4 regions of the Bacillus luti genome follow, and region 2 is predicted to be linked to each of the others. Evidence: riboswitches for the same ligand, from Rfam matches in the RefSeq annotation. Region 2 holds a riboswitch; each other region holds the start of a gene.
The links. Region 2 has a riboswitch for thiamine pyrophosphate ahead of tenA (thiaminase II). Riboswitches for the same ligand answer to the same signal wherever they lie in the genome.
Positions count from the first base shown of each region.

Region 1: it holds a riboswitch for thiamine pyrophosphate, as region 2 does, so the genes downstream of both, thiM (hydroxyethylthiazole kinase) here and tenA (thiaminase II) in region 2, are expected to answer to the same signal.
Region 3: it holds a riboswitch for thiamine pyrophosphate, as region 2 does, so the genes downstream of both, thiC (phosphomethylpyrimidine synthase ThiC) here and tenA (thiaminase II) in region 2, are expected to answer to the same signal.
Region 4: it holds a riboswitch for thiamine pyrophosphate, as region 2 does, so the genes downstream of both, thiT (energy-coupled thiamine transporter ThiT) here and tenA (thiaminase II) in region 2, are expected to answer to the same signal.

Region 1 covers NZ_CP040336.1:4,695,804-4,701,106, forward strand. The annotation lists gene EUC40_RS23750 (anaerobic C4-dicarboxylate transporter family protein) at 1-395, shown strand, start outside; gene thiE (thiamine phosphate synthase) at 519-1,178, opposite strand; gene thiM (hydroxyethylthiazole kinase) at 1,194-2,003, opposite strand; TPP riboswitch at 2,074-2,186, opposite strand; partial or broken gene EUC40_RS23765 (RNA-guided endonuclease TnpB family protein) at 2,787-4,141, opposite strand; partial or broken gene EUC40_RS27375 (transposase) at 4,210-4,323, opposite strand; partial or broken gene EUC40_RS23775 (toprim domain-containing protein) at 4,533-4,805, shown strand; gene EUC40_RS23780 (ATP-dependent nuclease) at 5,022-5,303, shown strand, end outside.
Region 2 covers NZ_CP040336.1:4,375,426-4,380,728, reverse strand. The annotation lists gene EUC40_RS22205 (SH3 domain-containing protein) at 1-876, opposite strand, end outside; TPP riboswitch at 1,146-1,257, shown strand; TPP riboswitch at 1,317-1,419, shown strand; gene tenA (thiaminase II) at 1,505-2,200, shown strand; gene EUC40_RS22195 (ABC transporter ATP-binding protein) at 2,169-2,918, shown strand; gene EUC40_RS22190 (ABC transporter permease) at 2,915-3,670, shown strand; gene EUC40_RS22185 (ABC transporter substrate-binding protein) at 3,667-4,668, shown strand; gene tenI (thiazole tautomerase TenI) at 4,679-5,299, shown strand; gene thiO (glycine oxidase ThiO) at 5,292-5,303, shown strand, end outside.
Region 3 covers NZ_CP040336.1:196,701-202,003, forward strand. The annotation lists gene EUC40_RS00945 (metal-binding protein) at 1-174, shown strand, start outside; gene EUC40_RS00950 (magnetosome magnetite crystal formation protein family) at 235-552, opposite strand; gene lldP (L-lactate permease) at 849-2,510, shown strand; TPP riboswitch at 2,582-2,697, shown strand; gene thiC (phosphomethylpyrimidine synthase ThiC) at 2,812-4,572, shown strand; gene EUC40_RS00965 (arsenic transporter) at 4,674-5,303, opposite strand, start outside.
Region 4 covers NZ_CP040336.1:565,482-570,784, reverse strand. The annotation lists gene EUC40_RS02940 (lipoprotein BA_5634 family protein) at 265-843, shown strand; gene EUC40_RS02935 (FeoB-associated Cys-rich membrane protein) at 881-1,048, opposite strand; gene feoB (ferrous iron transport protein B) at 1,065-3,053, opposite strand; gene EUC40_RS02925 (FeoA family protein) at 3,050-3,277, opposite strand; TPP riboswitch at 3,472-3,574, shown strand; gene thiT (energy-coupled thiamine transporter ThiT) at 3,660-4,319, shown strand; gene EUC40_RS02915 (sensor histidine kinase) at 4,528-5,303, opposite strand, start outside.

The DNA of each region.
Region 1 (5,303 bases), 320 kb from region 2:
TCGCTTGGATGGGAGATACTTTCTTTAACGGAAACTTAAATATGATTCAAGGATCTATTCAGCATTTAGTAACAAGTGCACCGTGGCTATTTGCTATCGCATTATTCATTCTATCTATTTTACTGTACAGCCAAGCAGCAACAGTTCGTGCTTTAATGCCACTTGGACTATCTCTTGGTATTCCACCAGCATTACTAATTGCGATGTTCCCTGCAGTAAACGGATACTTCTTCATTCCAAACTACGGGACAATCGTTGCTGCCATTAACTTTGACCGCACTGGTACAACAGGCATCGGGAAATATGTACTAAATCATAGCTTTATGATTCCTGGCCTAATTGCAACCTTTACTTCTATCGGAATTGGAATGCTCTTAATATCAATTATGTTTTAAAGAAAAAGCACAAACCTACAATTTTAAAGGGTTTGTGCTTTTTTAATCAAACGTTTGTTTAAATATTTTTAAACGTCATTCTTCCATTATATTCTTTACTTATTTGTGTAAAGTTCCTTTTTTCTACAAACTCTTATTTACTTCCTCTACTAGCTTCTTCGTACTTTCATAAGCAGATTCAGCTAAACTAATCGCGGAAATAACGGAAACACCGTCCGCACCGGATTCTATAACAGAAGCGGTATTTTCAATTGTAATGCCACCAATCCCAACGATTGGTATTGTAATTCCTTGTTCTCTAAAATGAGCTAATCCTTTCGTTCCTTGAACAGCTTTCGTGTCTTTTTTTGTACTCGTTGGGAAAATAGGTCCAACGCCTAAATAGTCAGCCCCATTTTCAATTGCCCAGCGCGCTTCTTCAATTGTATGTGTAGATACACCGATAATTTTATCACCCATTCTTTCACGAACAGATGTAATTCCCTCATCATCCTGTCCAACGTGAACACCATCTGCATCTAGTTCAATGGCTAATTCAACATCGTCATTTACAATAAACGGTACACCATACTCCTTGCAAAGTGCTTGCACCTCTTTGGCAAACTGTAAACGTTTCTCTCCCGTTAAAGCTCCTTCTCCCTTTTCACGAAATTGGAAAAGTGTCACTCCGCCATCTAACGCTTCTTTCAATACAGCTAGCGGATCCTTCATGCAATTATTACTTCCCATAATAAAATACACTTGCAATAGCTTAGACATTTTATCTATTTCAATGCGTGCCATTTCTTTCACTCCCTCTTACTCTAACTCCTCAATCTTTCCATACTTCTCAATATCATCTGAAGTTGTATTCGCTAATTGATTTAAAAATTCAATTTGGAAACTACCAGGACCTTTTTCTACTGTTTTAGCCGCTGCTAGTTCCGCTGCGACTCCATAAAATGTTAATGCCGCCGCGGCTGCCTTTACGTAATCTTTTTCTACCGCTGTAAAAGCTCCTATTACAGAAGTTAGTAAACAACCTGTTCCCGTAACTTTCGTTAAAATAGGATGACCATTTCGAATAAAAACAGTTCGCTCTCCATCTGTAACAACATCTTCTTGTCCAGTAATTACCGCAACTGTATTCAATTCGTCTGCTGCCTGTTTTGCAATACTTACAACATTCCCTTGTCCAGCACCAGCATCTACCCCTTTAATTTCCCATCTCTCATTAATAACGTTCGCTATTTCTGCTGCATTTCCGCGGATAACAGCTAAATCTATTTCAGCTGGAATATGTCTCGCAACTTCTGTTCGATACGACGTTGCTCCTGCACCAACTGGATCAAACAACACAGGTACATTGTTCATATTTGCTGCTTTACCAGCAAGTAACATCGCTTCTACTTCCTCAGGACGAAGTGTCCCCATGTTTAATACTAAAGCTCCCGCAATGCTAGCCATTTCTGCTACTTCTTCTTTTGCATACGCCATTACAGGCGATGCCCCTAACGCTAACAAACCGTTAGCTGTAAAATTTGTTACAACAACATTTGTAATATTATGAACGAGCGGATTAGAATCTCTTACTAAATCCACTACTTTACTAATTTCTTGTACATTCATTTTTTTCATCTCCTAACTATAATGGTGGGAGATACACAAAAAGACACTTTGCGTACGCAAAGTGTCTGAATATGTGCTTTTACACTCTCCCTACGCTGGCATTATCCAACAGGTTCAAATGGTCAATGACGGATTGATAGTCATACTCTCAGTTTGCATCCACAAACTCCCATGTGTTTATTATTCATCTACTTCAAAGTCTACTCTTATTCTAATAAAATAACAAGTTCTTTACCTTTCCGTCCTTAAAATGACAATACGGTCTGAATAACAAGAAACAAATTTTTTTGCTATTTTAATAGAAACATCTTCAACACCATTTTCATTTCCATTCATCAAAAAGCATTCAAACTTCGCGCGTAACTGAATCTCAAGAAGATGTATGCTATATTTAACGTATGGAATTTTGAAAGGATGTTTTAAATATGGTAAAAAGCGTTGTAATCGCTGAAAAACCTTCCGTTGCACGAGATATTGCTCGCGTACTGAAGTGTGGTCAACTCCCCCCACTGAGTTAAAACGTTTCAGTAGGGTATTGAGTTAGAACGCTAGGTCTTTTCGTCTATCGCTAGACAGTTTGACGCTCTAGCATTCATGCCACCTTATGGTAACACCCCAAGTAAGTTTTTGGTTGGTACTGGAAACGAACAATAGTTTCCCCACTTGCACCGCCCTTTCGAGAAAGAGCAATTCTTCCTTTTGGAAGAAGCCACCACTCAGATGAATCCGGCGTGTGCTACAAGCCCCGACAAGTCGAGTACACATGGATGGTTGACACACCCACTAAACTATGCGCGAAGCAACAGCCTTACGTTTTTGCACCTCTAATAGAATCGGCGTTTTCACTTTGAGATTTTCATCCAATTCTACAACTTTTGATTTTTGCAATGTGTTCAACGCACCATTAATATCAGCGTGGATACATGCCCCTGCTTTACTTTGGTACAGACCACGAGTGATTCGTTTGCCACTAAAGTGATAATGCGTCCTATCATCCTTAGACCAAACTGGCACCCTATCTTTATCAAGAAAACTAGCTTTTGAAGTATAACTTTCTTCTTGTTTCAAAAATCGGATGCCTTCTTTTACACATTTATTCTCAATTGCTGCGATCAGTTTATGAAAGGGGATTTGAACAAATTTTTGATTATTCTTTTTTTCCATATCAGATTTTTGTTTCCAACCAGCGTTATAGCCTATGACAACCGTATCTATGCTAAATGCTTTCACTTTTTTGAACAACAAGCCTACAGTTTGTGAAATGTAACCATTTATTTGTCTTTCCCGTTTATGCCAAAGTGTAGCCATTTGATTTGTTACAACTCGTTTCGAGATTCCATTTTTCATATTTTTCCGTTGGAGATTACTTATCATTTTGTTGAAGTACTGATTAATAGATTTTAGTTTTTTTCCATCAATTAAAAATGCATCACCTGTATTTGTCACGCAACTTAACAATCTGTCTACACCTAAATCGCAACTCAAAGCGTTACTAGTAGTCGTGGATGTTTTCTTCATTTGAGAAACGTGCATTTCATATGTATAATGCACCTCAAAGAACCGACCTTTTTGCTTCGGTACAATTTCAATGTAGGAGATTTTTTATTTATTAAATTTTTAGGCATACGTATTTTAATGGATCCAAATTTTTTCCTGAATGCAACACTCATCGGAATCATCCAATACCCGTTATCATCCACTTTTGGAACTTGATAGATTTCAATAATTCGTTTGTCAGTGGAACGAGAATAATTCGGAAACTTCGGACGACCTGTGAATGTTTCAGGTTTTTTCTTCCACTGTTCCCATGCTTTAAAAAAGCCCGTCACTTCTGTAAATAAGGCTCTACGAATGGCTTGAACAGAGTTTGATTGCATGCTCGAGTAGTTCATATCGGCTTGCATAGCAGTGTCCACTTCTTTTACAGTAGCCATTTTATTATGGTTCAAATAACTTTGTTTAATCGTGTACAAGCCAACATTTCGCAGTGCTTTTGAACTATGCGACATGCGCTGAAGTAAACGAAATTCTTTAGCTGTGAGACAAGCTCGTCCGATATTCTGTTTCTGAGTGAATCGTTGTATGTTTTCCCTTTTCTTTTGTTTACGTAATACTTTCACCGCTTTCTTTCTGTCCATTGTTTTCACCACCTTTCTTAGAGGGTTCATTAAAATTATTTCTTTCCTAAGATAAAACATCATCTTAGGAAATCTCGTTTCACGAAACGCGAACTAACACTTTTGTAACTGTTAATTACTTTTGACAAATCAATATTTGGAACGAAATAGAACAAAATGTGAACATGTTCTTCATCATAATTCCTTTTGGTTCAAGTAACCGAATTATTATTATCCAATTTCGTTGTCTTACGATATATTCCCTCCTTATCTACGACAGATTATATCGTAAGACAAAAAGAAAAAAATATTCATCCTCTAAAAATTATTATGAAAGAAACAAAAGTGTTTGGTCTATTGACTGACGACAATTCATCTGGACCTGAATTGTTGATCTTCACCCGTAACACAAATCAGATGGAGTCTCCTTACCAAAAAAGATAAAAAAGGAAACGGCTATCTTGAAGGTAGTAAATATATTGTAACTTGGGCTTTAGGTCATCTCGTTACATTAGCAGCCCCAGAAAGCTATGATGTGAAATATAAAAAGTGGGATTTAAAAGATTTACCGATGCTACCGGAGCGTTTGAAATTAACGGTTATTAAACAAACTGAGAAACAATTCAATGCTGTGAAAAGCCAACTACTTAGAAAAGATGTAAGTGAAATTATTGTAGCGACAGACATAGATTTATCTCTATAAAATATAACTGTACATAAATCCTAAAACACCTTTCATCCTTGATATAACAATGATATCTAATACTTTTTACAATTGCACATAAAAAGAAGCACATAATTTTTCTTTAAATTATGTGCTTTTTATTTATTAAATGAAGTATTTTATATTTAAATATTATAAAATCAAACTGGATATAATAGGAATTAAAAGGAGGATTTTATGTACATTTCGGAGTTAACAATAAACAATTTTAGATCTTTTAATAAAAAAACAACGCTAAATTTTAATGATGGGATTAATGTAATTATTGGACAAAATAATGCTGGTAAAACAACTGTCATAAAGGCATTAGATATACTCTTCAATAATTCTTCGAGTAAAAGGTTAAACATTAACGATTTTAATCGTAATGCCTCGATTGAAGAACTAAAAGTGTGCCCACCTAAAATATATATATCTGCCAAACTACAAGAATCTGAAAATGAAAGTGAATACTCAGAT
Region 2 (5,303 bases):
TTGAATGGATACGTTCCCTTGAGCTGCAATATCTATACCATAATGCATTTGTTCCCAGCGCATATCAAAGGTTGAGCTAACTCTTCCTTGAGCAGGGAATTTGAAAGCTGCTGGAATGGATGAAGGTTGAGCGGTTTTAGCTTGTGATTGCGGTTGGTTTTGTACTACATAGTGTTTTGCCACATATCCGTACCCTGTACCAAAACGAATTTTATACCAAGTTCCTACAGTTTCTACTACTTGCACTTGTGTACCATTTTGTAATGAACCAAGTAGAGAACTACTTGTACTAGCATTACTACGTACATTGAGTTTTGGTGTTGCAACTGTGTACTTCGTATTATTTTGAACTGTAATTCCTTTTACTAAAGGTTGTGAGCCATTAGATATGAATGCTTTTTGTACATAACCTGTTTGACCATTATGTAAAATCTTATACCATTCACCTTGTTCTTCTTGAATGGTAACGAACTTTCCATTCGGTAATACATCTAAAATTGAAGATTCTAGATTAGGTTCAGAGCGAACGTTTAATGCATTAGCATTGACGATGTATTGATTATTAGATTGAAGTTTGTTTTTTAGTAGAATAGTATCTTTTTGCACGTAACCTACTTTATTATTAACAGATACTTTATACCAATCATTCGTTTTTTCAAGTATGTTCACTTTCGTATTAAAGCGGATTTTATCAATAGATACGCTATTTATATTGTCTTCTTTATGTAAAGTTGCTTGATCCACTTTGACATATCCAGTTTTAACATTAGATAATTGTTCAGCATTTGCTTTTTGTACATTTGTTTCTCCCATAGAAGGTAGTAAAGAAGCAATTGCGACAGTAGTTGCTGTTAGAGCAGTAGCTTTCATATTCATATAATAGAGACCTCCTCTAGTTGTATAGTTGTAATTTTATTATAGTATAAAGATATAATATAGTGGGTTTATTCACATAAATGTAATATGAAATCAATATAAAAATAAATTTTTTGAGAATAATTATTTCTTTTTATCCAATTAATTAGGATATTGATTTTGAAAATAAAATATAAGTGTTGTATAGCTTTGTTATTTTGTTGACAATTAAGAAAATTAAAACAGTTGATGATGTCTTATGACGATGTTATACTGACAGTGATAATTTTATAGTTTGCTAGGAGAGCTGGTGTTGCCAGCTGAGAGTGGGCCGTAAGCCTTTGATCCTTTTCATTACCTGATCTAGATTATGCTAGCGTAGGGAAGCAATTCGGACAATAACTATGAGTCCCCGTTTCTTTGCGTATAGAAACGGGGCTTTTTGATTTAAAAATTTCATATTGAACCACTAGGGGTGCTTGATGTGCTGAGAGAGGAATAATCCTTAACCCTTACAGACCTGATCTAGGTAATACTAGCGAAGGGAAGTGGAACATCGAATAAATGTATAATTTTATTTGCTGTAACCACTTCTTATATAGAGAAGTGGTTTTTTATTTAAATACACATATTGAAAGGGGAAATAGTAATGAAATTTTGCGATAGATTATTAGAAACTGTGCAACCTGTTTGGGAGAAAAGTCATAATCATCCGTTTGTAGTAGGTATGGGGAATGGTACGTTAGAAAAAGATAAATTCCAATATTATATTATACAAGATTATTTGTATCTGCTAGATTATGCAAAGCTATATGCGATTGGTGTTGTAAAAGCAACGAATCCACAAATAATGGGAAAGTTTGCTGAACAAATTGATGGAATATTAAATGGAGAAATGACGATTCATAAACAATATGCAAAAAGACTGGGTATTTCTGTAGAAGAAATGGAATCTGCAAAACCATCAGCTAAAAATTTAGCTTATACAAACTATATGATGTCAGTATCTCAAAATGGAACACTGGCAGAATTAATAGCAGCACTTCTTCCGTGTATGTGGAGTTACTGGGAGATTGGAAAGCGTTTAAATGATATTCCTGGAGCGAGAGATCATGAGTTCTTTGGTGAGTGGATTCAAGGATATAGTTCTGAAGAATACGGTAATCTTTGTATTTGGTTAATAGATTTATTAAATGAAATGGCAGCTGGGAAGTCAGAGAAAGAACTAGACCGATTAGAGGAGATTTTCTTATATTCCAGTCGATTTGAATATTTATTCTGGGATATGTCCTATCGTAAGGAGATGTGGGGATTTGAGGAGCAAGAACATACTACAGTTTCATAATGTTTCTTTTCATTATGATGAGAAACCGATCATCAATGAATTAAATGCTTCTATACAAGAGAAAGAATTTGTAAGTATTATCGGACCAAGTGGTTGCGGGAAAAGCACTTTATTTCGCCTTATTACAGGCTTAGAAGAAGCAAGTGCTGGACAAATAGAGCTGACAGAAACAAAGAGTCACCCTGTAGGATATATGCCTCAAAAAGATATGCTTTTGCCGTGGAGAACAATTATTGAAAATGCTGCCCTGCCACTAGAGTGCCAAGGTGTACCAAAGAAAGAAGCGCAAGTGAAGGCAAAGGAACTGTTACATAAATTCGGTTTACAAGGATATGAGGAAAAATACCCGAAAGATTTATCTGGCGGTATGAGGCAGCGCGTATCTTTTATCCGAACTTTATTAACAGGCGGGGAAATATTATTACTAGATGAACCGTTTAGTGCATTAGATGCCTTAACGAAGGCATCATTGCAAGAATGGTTGTTTGAACAATGGAAAGAGTGGGAAAAAACAATTTTATTCATCACTCATGATGTTGAAGAAGCGCTATTCCTTTCGAATCGAATTTTAGTAGTGGAGGAGCAGCCGATAATGACATTGACTGAGCGGATTGTGCCACTTGATCATAATCGAACACGAAAGGATTTATATAAACCGGACGTGTTAGCGCTGAAAGAGGAGCTTCTTAGTATGTTACAAAGGCAGGTACTTGTATGATAAGCCGATTGAAAGAATTAGTTCCTGCCATTACTCTTTCAAGTATTTTACTCGTTATGTGGGAAATAGGAGCAAGAATTGTAGATGAGATGTACATTTTACCGTCACCGTCTGCAATTGTAATAAAGATATGGAAACTAAAAGACATATTATTTACGGTTCATTTACCGGCAACGTTATACGTCGTTTTAATAGGTGTTGTTATTTCTATCGTACTAGGTGTGGGACTCGCAATGTTAATGAATGCGAGTACATGGATGGAAAGAGCATTTTATCCATTATTAGTTGCCTCACAAACGATTCCGATTACTGCGCTTGCTCCGCTCTTCGTTTTATGGTTTGGATACACAATCTGGAGTAAAGTCGTTGTTACAGTTTTAATTACGTTTTTCCCGATTGCGGTCAATACGTACGATGGACTGCGTAGTACGAAAAAAGAATGGGAGGAGCTCTTAGTTACATATGGAGCAACGAAAAAAGATGTTTTTCTTAAGTTAAAGTTGCCGTCTGCTCTTCCTTATTTTTTCTCAGCTTTAAAAATTGCAGTTCCGCTTAGTGTCATTGGGGCAGCAATTGGAGAGTGGCTTGGTGCACAAGCTGGGCTTGGATATTTCAGTAAGAGAATGATGACGCAGTTAGACGGGGCTGGTGTATTCGCACCCATTGTATTGTTATCATTATTAGCTATTTTCTTCGTCATACTTATTTCCATATTAGAAAAGAAATTCATTAGTTGGAGGAAGCATTCATGAAATTATTAAAACGCATCTTTGTGTTCACATTATTAGTTGCAATGATTGCAGGATGTTCGAGTAATTCAGCATCCGATAAAAGTAAAAAAGAAAAAGAAATAACGGTCATGCTTGATTGGTATCCAAATGCGGTGCATAGCTTTATTTATGCAGCAATTGAAAAAGGATACTTTAAAGAAGAAGGAGTAAAGGTAAATATTAAATTCCCTTCTAATCCGACTGATCCATTAACGTTAGCGGCAGCAGGGAAAGTGACAGTTGGCCTGTATTATCAGCCAGATGTTGTTATGGCAAGAGCAAATGAACAAATTCCAGTGAAGTCAATTGGGGCTGTCGTACGTTCCCCATTAAATCATGTCGTATCGCTGAAATCAGCAGGTATTCAATCACCGAAAGATTTAGAAGGTAAAACAGTAGGTTACTCTGGAACGCCTTTAAGTGAAGCGTATTTAAAAACGATGATAAAAGAAGATGGTGGTAATCCAGATACAGTGAAAGTAGTTGATGTTGGATTTGATTTAGTGCCAGCGTTAATTACGAAAAAAGTAGATGCTGTAACAGGAGCATACATTAACCATGAAGTACCTGTTATGCGTCATGAAGGTCATGAACCAGCGTACTTTAATCCAGCTGATTACGGCGTACCGAATTATCATGAGCTTGTGTTTGTAACAGGTGATAAAACGTTGAAAAAAGATAAAGAAGCGCTGCAAGCCTTTTTACGTGGGGCGAAAAAAGGGTATGACTTTATGAAGAAAAACCCTGATGAAGCATTAAATATTTTATTAGATCATCAAGAAAAAGAAAACTTCCCGCTTGTGCCAGAAGTTGAAAAAGAAAGTATGAAAATTTTATTAGAGAAGATGGAAACGAAAGATGAGCCATTCTTATCAGATTCAAAAGAGTCTTGGGAGAAACAAAATAAATGGCTGAAAGACAAAGGAATGACGAAGGAAATTGTTCCAGCCGATGAGCTATTCGAAAATATTTTAAAGTAGGCGAATGAATATGAAAAATGAGCTCCACGTAATCTCAAATGGCCATATGCCATTCGAAGAGTTAGTGAATGTAGCGATGCAAATTGAGAGTGAGATTGATTATTTGCATATTCGTGAGCGTGAGAAAAGTACGAAGGAATTATATGAAGGGGTGGAAAGCCTTTTAAAAAAAGGCTTTCCGGCATCTAAACTTGTTATAAATGACCGAATTGATATTGCTATTTTATTAAATATACCGCGTGTGCAGCTAGGATATCGAAGCACGGATGTAAGGTCAGTGAAAGAAAAGTTTTCGTATTTGCATGTTGGTTATTCCGTACATTCTTTAGAAGAAGCGATAGAGGCTTTTAAGAATGGTGCTGATTCGCTCGTTTATGGTCATGTATTCCCAACAGAGTGTAAAAAAGGTGTGCCAGCGAGAGGGCTAGAGGAAATTTCCGGCATTGCAAAGAGCTTATCGATCCCGATTATAGCTATTGGAGGAATTACTCCTGAAAATACAAGGGATGTTCTTGCAAGTGAAATAAGTGGAATTGCTGTTATGTCTGGAATTGTAAGTGATAGTAACCCGTATAGCAGAGCGAAATCTTATAAGGAATCAATAAGAAAGTGGGCGGGGAAACATGTGTGAGAAG
Region 3 (5,303 bases), 1.0 Mb from region 2:
TTAAATGTAATCGTACTTGACGGGAATTTAATAGAAATTGCGAAGGAACATGAGGTTGAACTTGTAACGTTCGTAATGGGAATTGTCGTAGCGAGTACGCTCCACATTATAGCGGATAAAGTGAATACGCGCCGAAAGAAAATGATGAGAAAAAAGAAGAAACGCAGAAGATAAAAAAGACACTTGCAAATTGCAAGTGTCTTTTTTTAATCAAACGTTTGTTTAAAAAGGAAATTATGCTTTCAGCACTTTAATACCTTTCACGATATTCCAAATGAAGTAGTATAAGCTAATGATGCCGCAAATACATAAGACAATCATTGCTCCGATTCCAAGTGTTACGTCTGGTTGATCCGATCCGATACCCATAATTCCTAAAATAGCTACGCCGATGAATGTAGCGATACTTGGAATAATGTGTGTCCATAGAGCACGTTTTGCATGTGGTTTTGTTTCAGCATCGCCTACAATCCAAACGATAATAGGGAATAAGATAGGGGCAAATAGTACACTAAAGTATGATAAAGCAGCTAATATTTTGTTTCCGTTCATATATATCACCTCATGAATAATGTCTGTTGTTATACTATTATTATGCAATAGTTTTGGCAAGCTTTCTATCGATGAACATTACAGGAACATGACGATTTTGTAAGATTTCCTGGAAAAAAGATAAAATTTTCAAAAAAATCTTTTTTGCTAGAAAATAATGTGCTAAAGTATAAATGGAAGTAATTGAAAACGTTTTCCTAAACGTTTTTTATTTTTAGGCTAAAAGGTATGATGACCTGATAGTCTATTGATGAGGTTATTCTATTTAAAAGGGGATTCTTTAGGGGGAGAGAACAATGAACACATGGACACAAGTTTATGATCCGTTCGGAAACATTTGGATTTCGGCGGCAGTCGCACTTATTCCGATTATCTTTTTTTTCTTAGCTTTAGCAGTTTTCCGCATGAAGGGGTATGTGGCAGGATTTATTACGGTTGTACTTACAATTTTAGTAGCGCTGTTCGCTTATAAGATGCCGTTCACGATGGCGATGGCAGCAACCGGATATGGTTTCTTATACGGATTATGGCCAATCGCTTGGATCATCATTATGTCGGTATTTTTATATAAAATTTCTGTGAAAACAGGTCAATTCGATGTGATTCGTGCATCTGTATTATCTATTACAAATGATCACCGTTTACTCGTTATTTTAATTGGATTTTCATTTGGAGCATTTTTAGAAGGAGCAGCAGGATTTGGGGCACCGGTAGCGATCACGGCGGCGCTTCTTGCAGGTCTTGGTTTAAATCCTCTATATGCAGCTGGTCTTTGTTTAATCGCAAATACTGCACCAGTAGCGTTTGGCGCAATGGGAATCCCAATTACAGTTGCCGGACAAGTAACGGGTATTGATCCACATAAGATCGGACAAATGGCTGGACATCAGTTACCGTTCTTATCATTATTTGTTCCGTTCTTTATCGTATTTTTAATGGATGGATTTAAAGGGGTAAAGCAAACGTGGCCTGCGCTGTTTGTAGCGGGTAGTTCATTTGCAATTACGCAGTTTATTACAGCGACATTCTTAGGACCAGAACTTCCGGATATTACATCGGCGCTTGTAAGTTTAGTAAGTTTGGCGCTGTTCTTAAAAGTATGGCAACCGAAAGAAATCTATCAATCAGGGCAAGCGAATAGTGAAGTAGCTGCAACAACGACAGCGGCATCGATGCCGAAATTAACGTTAGGAAAAGTCGTAAAGGCATGGTCTCCATTTATCGTATTAACAGTTATGGTAATTATTTGGAGTCAAAGTTTCTTTAAGGCGTTATTCGCTCCAGGTGGCACTTTAGAAAGTCTTGTATTTAAGTTTGAAATTCCAGGCTTGCACAATTTAGTAATGAAAGCAGAGCCAATTGTAAATAAACCGACGCCTTATGAGGCGATTTTGAAGCTTGATGTATTATCAGCAACTGGAACAGCGATTTTAATTGCTTGCATCATTTCCATGTTTATTTTGAAAATGAGTGCAAAAGATGCAGTAGTGACATTTAAAGAAACGTTAAATGAACTGAAAATGCCAATTCTATCAATCGGATTCGTATTAGGATTTGCATTTATCGCAAACTATTCTGGCCTATCTTCTACATTAGCGTTAGCGCTAGCTGGAACTGGCGGATTATTCCCGTTCTTCTCACCATTCCTAGGGTGGATTGGCGTATTCTTAACGGGATCTGATACGTCAGCGAACGCACTGTTCTCAAACTTACAAGCAATTACAGCACAGCAAGTCGGTGTATCTGAAGTGCTTCTCGTTGCAGCAAATACAACGGGTGGTGTAACAGGGAAAATGATTTCTCCGCAATCGATTGCAATTGCTTGTGCGGCAGTTGGACTTGCTGGAAAAGAATCAGATTTATTCCGATTTACAGTGAAGCATAGTTTGTTCTTCGTCATTATTGTTGGTATTATGACGTATGTGCAGGCATATTATTTAACGTGGATGATTCCATAAACAATAAAAGAAATAAACTTTGCATTTTTCAGATTATCGTGTATGATGGGAAAGTATTGAAAATTAAATCAGTGATAAACTAGGGGTGCCTAACGTATGCGTAGGCTGAGAGAGAAGCGCGTGATCTTCTTAACCCTTTGGACCTGATCTGGCTCGTACCAGCGTAGGGAAGTTAACGGCTTTACATAATGATGTCTTTTATGAGCCAGGTCCTTATTTTTTTATGGACCTGGCTCTTTTTATTTTGGCATGCGCTGGCCATATCTCGTCCTTGTCACGAACAGGGGAGGCAACAAAGGTTATGAAACAATCTGTTTCAGCTGAGCAAATTGAATTGAAGTCGAGTTTACCAGGGAGTAAGAAAGTATATGTGGATGGACCACGCGCAGGCATGAAAGTGCCGATGCGTGAGATTGAACAAAGCGAAACGAACGGCGTCCCGAATCCTCCAGTCCGTGTGTATGATACGAGCGGTCCTTATACGGATCCGGCGTATAAAGTGGAGCTGGAAAAGGGATTGCAGGCGCCGCGTCACTCTTGGATAGTAGAGCGCGGAGACGTAGAAGCATACGAAGGGCGCGAAGTAAAACCAGAGGATGACGGTGTGAAAGTGGCTTCGAAACATACACCTGTTTTTCCGCAAATGGATCGCCAGCCGCTTAGAGCGAAGCAAGGTGCAAATGTTACGCAAATGCATTATGCGCGTAATGGCATTATTACGTCTGAGATGGAATACGTTGCGATTCGTGAGGGAGTAGACCCTGAGTTTGTTCGTAAGGAAATTGCAGAAGGCCGTGCTATTTTACCCGCGAATATTAATCATCCGGAAGCAGAACCGATGATTATCGGGCGTAATTTCCACGTGAAGGTAAATGCAAATATCGGAAACTCTGCTGTATCTTCTTCTATTGCAGAAGAAGTAGAGAAGATGACGTGGGCAACGCGCTGGGGTGCAGATACGATTATGGATTTATCTACAGGTAAAAACATTCATACGACGCGTGAGTGGATTATTCGTAATGCGCCTGTACCAGTTGGAACTGTACCGATTTATCAAGCGCTTGAAAAGGTAAATGGAATTGCAGAAGATTTAACGTGGGAAGTGTATCGTGATACGTTAATTGAGCAAGCGGAGCAAGGCGTGGATTACTTTACGATTCATGCTGGTGTATTACTTCGTTACATTCCAATTACTGCAAAGCGTACGACAGGTATCGTTTCGCGTGGTGGTTCGATTATGGCGCAGTGGTGTTTATTCCACCATAAAGAAAACTTCCTATATACTCATTTTGAAGAGATTTGTGAAATTATGAAGCAGTACGATGTTTCGTTCTCTCTTGGAGATGGATTACGTCCAGGATCGATTGCAGATGCAAATGACGAAGCACAATTCTCTGAGCTTGAAACACTTGGTGAATTAACGAAAATTGCTTGGAAACATGATGTGCAAGTGATGATTGAAGGACCTGGACATGTACCAATGCATTTAATTAAAGAGAATATGGAAAAAGAACTTGATATTTGTCAGGGCGCGCCATTCTATACACTTGGACCGTTAACGACAGATATTGCACCAGGTTATGACCATATTACATCGGCAATTGGAGCTGCAATGATTGGTTGGTTCGGAACTGCAATGCTTTGTTATGTAACACCGAAAGAACATTTAGGATTGCCAAATAAAGATGATGTTCGAACGGGGGTTATTACGTACAAAATTGCAGCACATGCGGCTGATCTTGCGAAAGGGCACAAAACGGCTCATCAGCGTGATGATGCACTTTCGAAAGCACGCTTTGAATTCCGTTGGCGCGATCAATTTAATTTATCTTTAGATCCTGAACGCGCGATGGAATATCACGATGAAACGTTGCCGGCAGAAGGAGCGAAAACAGCTCATTTCTGTTCGATGTGTGGACCGAAGTTCTGTAGTATGAGAATTTCACATGATATTCGTGAATATGCGAAAGAAAATGATTTAGAAACGACAGAAGCAATTGAAAAAGGGATGAAAGAGAAGGCGAAAGAATTTAAAGAAACTGGTAGTCATTTATACCAATAACACGTTACACCTCTTTACTTGATTGATCACACTGTAGTACCTAACTTAAATATAGAAGAAGCCCGCTTTGCTAAGACGGTAGCAAAGCGGGCTTCTGTCGTTTATAAGGCGAAGAAGAGGTGTACCCAGTAGTATAAGAGGAATAATATGACGATTGTTGTGAGAGGAATAACGATAAGAGATACACTTAAATAGTCTTTCCATTTTACTTTAATTTTGTTTTGTTTCAGGATATACATCCAAATGAGGGAAGCTAGTGTACCGATTGGTAGTAATAGTGAACCGATGTCACTACCAATAATGTTTGCGAGGTAGATAGTTTTTAATGTGACTGGGTCTAGTCCCATTTCTGTTAATGTGATTGTACCAATCATAAGTGCAGGATGGTTATTGAAGACGTTAGAGAGGAGGGAGACGAGTCCGCCCATTGCAAAGCTAGCATAAAGTAGATGTTGACTTACAACTGGTTCAAGCCAATTTACAAGCGCCGCTGTTAATCCTGCGTTGTGAAGCCCGTAAATAATGACGTACATAGAGAATGCGAAAATTAAAATGTGCCACGGTGTCTTTTTCAAAATATCGACAGGGTTTGTTCGTAAGTAGTACCATCTCCAGATGAGAAGAACGAGTGAACCGAGTACAGCAACAATTTCGATTGGAATCGATAAGAAGGATGCAACGAATAGAAGACAGCGCATAAGGAAGACGAAGCCTAATACTTTTAGCATGAA
Region 4 (5,303 bases), 1.4 Mb from region 2:
TTCCAAAATACATCCAATATAATATGACATTCCAAATACAATATTGTTTTCCTAATATATTCTCATTATTTATCCTTAGAATTAACTTATTTTTACGTACTTTCACTAAATTACATTATTGTAATGTTACTGTAAGCTAACTCGATAGTTACGTCTCCATATTTCTTATACACTAATACCAGAAGCAACAAACAAGCTTCTTCACATGTAAGCAATAATACAAAAATTGTATTTACTATAAAACATATAAAAGGAGAAATCATCATGAAAAAATTAGTAGGAATCGGATTAGCAGCAGCAATTTCACTTGGAGCATTATCAGGTTGTTCTTTATTAGGAGATAAAGCGAACGGTTTTGTACTATACGGATCAGAAGAACAAGTTCAGCAAATTACAGATAAAAATAAAAAAGAAGTGAAAGAAAAAGACTTCTATAAAATGAAAATGACAACATTAGATGGCAAAAAAGTTCTTGTAATGGATAAGAAAACTGGCGAAGAACTGGTGAAGAAAGAGTTACTTAGCAAAGTGGATGAAAAAGACAACACGAAACCACTTGATAAATTACCGGCTGTAACGACTGAACAAGGTGTATTATTCGCAAAAGAGAAAGTTGAAAATACTACACTTGATGGTGCGAAATTAAAATATGAAGGCAACACAATTATCGGAAGTGGCCGCGCATATACAGATATGTACGCAATTGTTGATGACGCAACTTACAGCAATGTAAAAGGTGATGAAAAATCTGTAGGTGTATTAAAATTCGATAAAGACCCAAGTAAAGAATTCCCTGGTTACAAGGGAGTAGAAGCTTCTCAACTTGTAAAAATTAAAAAATAACACAAAAAAAGCTTTGCGAAATTCGCAAAGCTTTTTTCTATTTATGAGCAACTTGCTCCATATCCGGGCTACACGTTTGCGACTGACATGACTTATTTAAAGAACATGCTGCGCATTTTCCTTTTTTACTTCTCTTTACAAAATTAACTAACGTATATGCTGCATAACCAAAAATGATAGCTCCAATTATAATATTGACCATCACCACAATACATCTCCTTCTAGAATCCGAGTAAGGATCCAACTTGGTATATAATGAGCGTTAATACATAAGCAACTACGAGTGGATAAACGACTGAGAAAATCGTCCACTTCGCTGATCCTGTTTCACGTTTAATAACAGCCACCGTCGCTAAACACGGAACATATAATAAAATAAAGAACATAAATGCATAAGCTGATAATGCTGTATAATGTGCTCCCATTACATTTCCAAGCACATCTTCTTTAACCGCATAAATGATTGCCATTGTTGAAACAACAACTTCCTTCGCTAAAAATCCTGTTAAAAGGGATGCTGCAGCTTGCCATGTTCCAAAACCAAGTGGGGCAAACAGTGGTGCAATAAATCCACCAATCATTGCTAAATAACTGTCTCCCATATCAACACCAAATCCTGATGGACCTGCATAATTTAATAACCAAATGACAACCGATCCACCGAAGATGAATGTACCAGCTTTACGAACAAATCCTTTCCCTTTCTCCCATGTGCTCAGCCATAATGTTTTTGCTTGTGGTACACGGTAAGGTGGTAATTCAATTACGAAAATAGATTTTTCCGCTTTCAAAATCGTAAGAGACATAATTTTTGTAACGAGTAATGCCAGAACAATACCTGCAACATATAAAGAAAATACAACAGTCGCCTGACTATTAGGGAAGAATACTCCCGCAAATAATGCATATACAGGTAAACGTGCTGAACAAGACATAAATGGTGTTACTAAAACTGTAAGTAAACGCTCTTTCTCTTGTTCAATCGTTCTCGCCGCCATAATTCCTGGAACGTTACATCCAAAACCGATAATCATCGGAATAAAAGCTTTACCGTTTAAGCCAAAGAACTCCATAATCCTATCCATAACAACTGCAATTCGCGCCATATATCCTGAGTCTTCTAATAATGAAATGAAAAAGAATAGTGCAAAGATTTGTGGCACGAATACTAATACAGCACCAACACCAGCAATAATACCTTCTGTAACGAGTGCTTGAATAAAATCAGAAGCACCAACACTTGTAAGTCCAGCCGTTACCCAATCCGTAAGCTGCCCACCAAAAAATCCATCTAACATATCAGATAACGGTGTCCCAATCCACGTAAACGTAACCTGAAAAATAAAAAACATAACTGCTAAAAAGATTGGAAGTCCTAAAATTTTATGCGTAATTAACCTATCAATTTTTTCCGAAAAAGGAATTTTTCCTTCTTTCTCATGCTTCATAACATTTGTTTTTAACTTTTCAATATACGCTTCACGAGTCTTGTAAATATGCTCCTCTAACGTACAATCAAGTTTTTCTTCTAAGCGAGATCGAACGGCTACAAGTTCCTTATAAATTGGTAGTGCTTTCATTTCTTTTTCTACTACTTCGTTATTGCTTAAAAATTGAAGGGCTAGCCATCTTGGATGCTCATAATTCGCTGTCTCTAAAAGAGTAATTACTTCTCTAATCCCTTCATCCATTTGTAAACCATATGAAATAATGAATGAGTTTTTATCTTTTTTGTCATTTTCTTTAAGAGTCGTAAGTAATTCTTCACAGCCTTTTCCACTTCTTGCAACAACAGGAATGACTGTTACTCCTAGTAATTCTGATAACCGCTTTACATCAATGACAATTCCTCTTTGCTTCGCCACATCAACCATATTTAGACCAATTGAAACGGGCTTACCAAATTCAAGTAATTGCAACGTTAAATGCATATTTCGTTCAAACTGCGAAGAATCCACGATATTTAACATATGATTAAATTCTTCTGTTAGTAGAAAGTTTGTTACAACACCTTCATCACGTGAAACTGGATTTAAATCATAGACGCCTGGTAAATCAATTAATGTTCCTTGCTTATCTTTTAATTTACCAACCTTCTTTTCTACTGTTACACCGCTCCAGTTTCCTACATATTCATAAGAACCAGTAAGTGCATTAAATAATGATGTTTTCCCTGTATTCGGATTCCCTAGCAAAGCTACCTTATTCACGCTAATTCCACCTTTATCATTTTCGCGTCACAATGACGAATACTAATTAACTGTCCACGACACTCCAATGTACAAGGACCTTTGAACATCGCTTTCTGTTTCATGCGAAGTTCGCTTCCTTCAGAAAGACCGAAAGCAGCCAGTCTTCTCTTTAGTAACTGATCTAACGACTGAATACTTTTTACTAACACTTTCTCGCCAATTTTAATATCTACTAAGCTCATAACCTTCCCCCTCAGAAGAGAATGATAATTATTTTCAAAAGAATTATAGCACACTCTATTTCTCTTGTACTATATCTTTTTGCTTCATATTTATTAACATTTCAATACAATTCTATTTCAATAATTGTCATAACAGATTCGTTTGCCATTCTCATCCATTTCGCTTACAATAAACAATAGCAAATAAAGAATCTCGTTATCACAGGGGGAGCCATGCTGCTGAGAGGGAACACCTTCGTTCCGACCCTTCGAACCTGTTAGTTAATGCTAACGCAGGGATTGTGCAAACGTCCGAAATACATACCTCTTTTTTATTTACGTATTTCGTATCCTCCTATGATAATGTTCTTTTTTGTACAACTTGGATTTAGGGGGAGACAACATGCGTAACACCAATTTACAAGCGATGATCGAATCTGCTATTCTTGCAGCCTTCGCCATGATTATCGATATTTTACCATTATCACTTAAACTTCCAACAGGTGGTTCCATTTCATTTGCAATGATTCCTATTTTTATTATCGCATACCGCTGGGGCTTCAAAATGGCTTTCTTAGGAGGATTAATTTGGGGACTATTACAAATTGTCGTAGGAGATGCTTACATCTTAACACCTATTCAAGCATTCATTGAGTACTTCATTGCCTTTGCTTTTATTGGATTTGCTGGTTTATTCTATCGTCCAATTCAAAATGCTCTTCTTTCATCTAATGAAGACCAATCCAACTTAGGTAGCCGTAAAGATAAACCTGCATCAAAGCAAAACAAAAAAAAGAAAGCACTTGTTTACATGATCCTTGCAACATTTGTCGGTAGCTTTGCACGCTACTTCTGTCACTTTATCGCCGGTATTATTTTCTGGGGACAATATGCACCGAAAGGTCAATCTGCTGTGCTATATTCATTAATTGTAAACGGTAGTACAATGCTTGGTTCTTTCGCCTTATGCACAGTATTACTATTCCTTTTATTTAGAACTTCACCACGCTTATTCAAAAGCATCGGTGCTTCTCAAATAAATGCAAACAAAAAAAGCGCTTAATAAGCGCTTTTTTTTCATATCGTAATATCAATTAAAAATACAATAAATGCACAAAAGAAAATAAATACCATTATACTTAGCCAATTGCTATGCACGGTTCATCGACTCCTTACATAACCTCATATTCTAACCAGATTATATCGCTTAAAAATAAAGATTAGGTAAAGATAATATGAAAATAAATTAAAAAAAGCGTAGCATGCATCATCTACGCTTTTTTCTGTAAATAGAAGTAAAATAACACACCATCTTCTGTATTTTCTGCCCCATATTCAGCATCGTGCAGTTCTAAAATATTTTTTGAAATCGCAAGACCAAGCCCTGTTCCCCCCTGTGAACGCTGGCGAGCTGCATCCACGCGATAAAAACGATCCCAAATTTTATCTAACTGCTCTTCTTCAATGTGAGTACCTTTATTTTCAATACATACTTTTATACGACCTTTTTCATCTATTGTAGAAACAATAATATCTTCCTTATTTGGTGTATAACGTATCGCATTCGTAATGAAGTTCACAATGACTTGTTCAATCCGGCCTTGATTTGCCATCACTTCAAATGGACCTATATTTTTATGAACACGAAGTTCTTTTTTCTCTATTTCCACAGAAAGATGTTCACATATGTCTTCAATTACTGTATCAATATAAAATAAATCCTTTTTCATTTTATACGTGCCTGACTCAAATTTAGCTAACTCAAGCATATCCAATATTAACGTATCCATTTTGTCTACTTCTCGTTCCATCGCTTGAAAATAGTATTCTTTTTTATGTTCAGCTACCCCATCTTTTAAAATGGAAATACAGCTTTTCATAATACTCAGCGGTGTTTTTAATTCATGCGAAACACCAGAAATAAATTCTTTCCGCGTATTTTCTAACTTTCTTTCTTTTTCAATATCTTGTTCTAGCTGTCCAATATGCGAATGGAGTTTATTCGATAGCACATTAATATTTTTCGATAAATCCCCAATTTCATCTT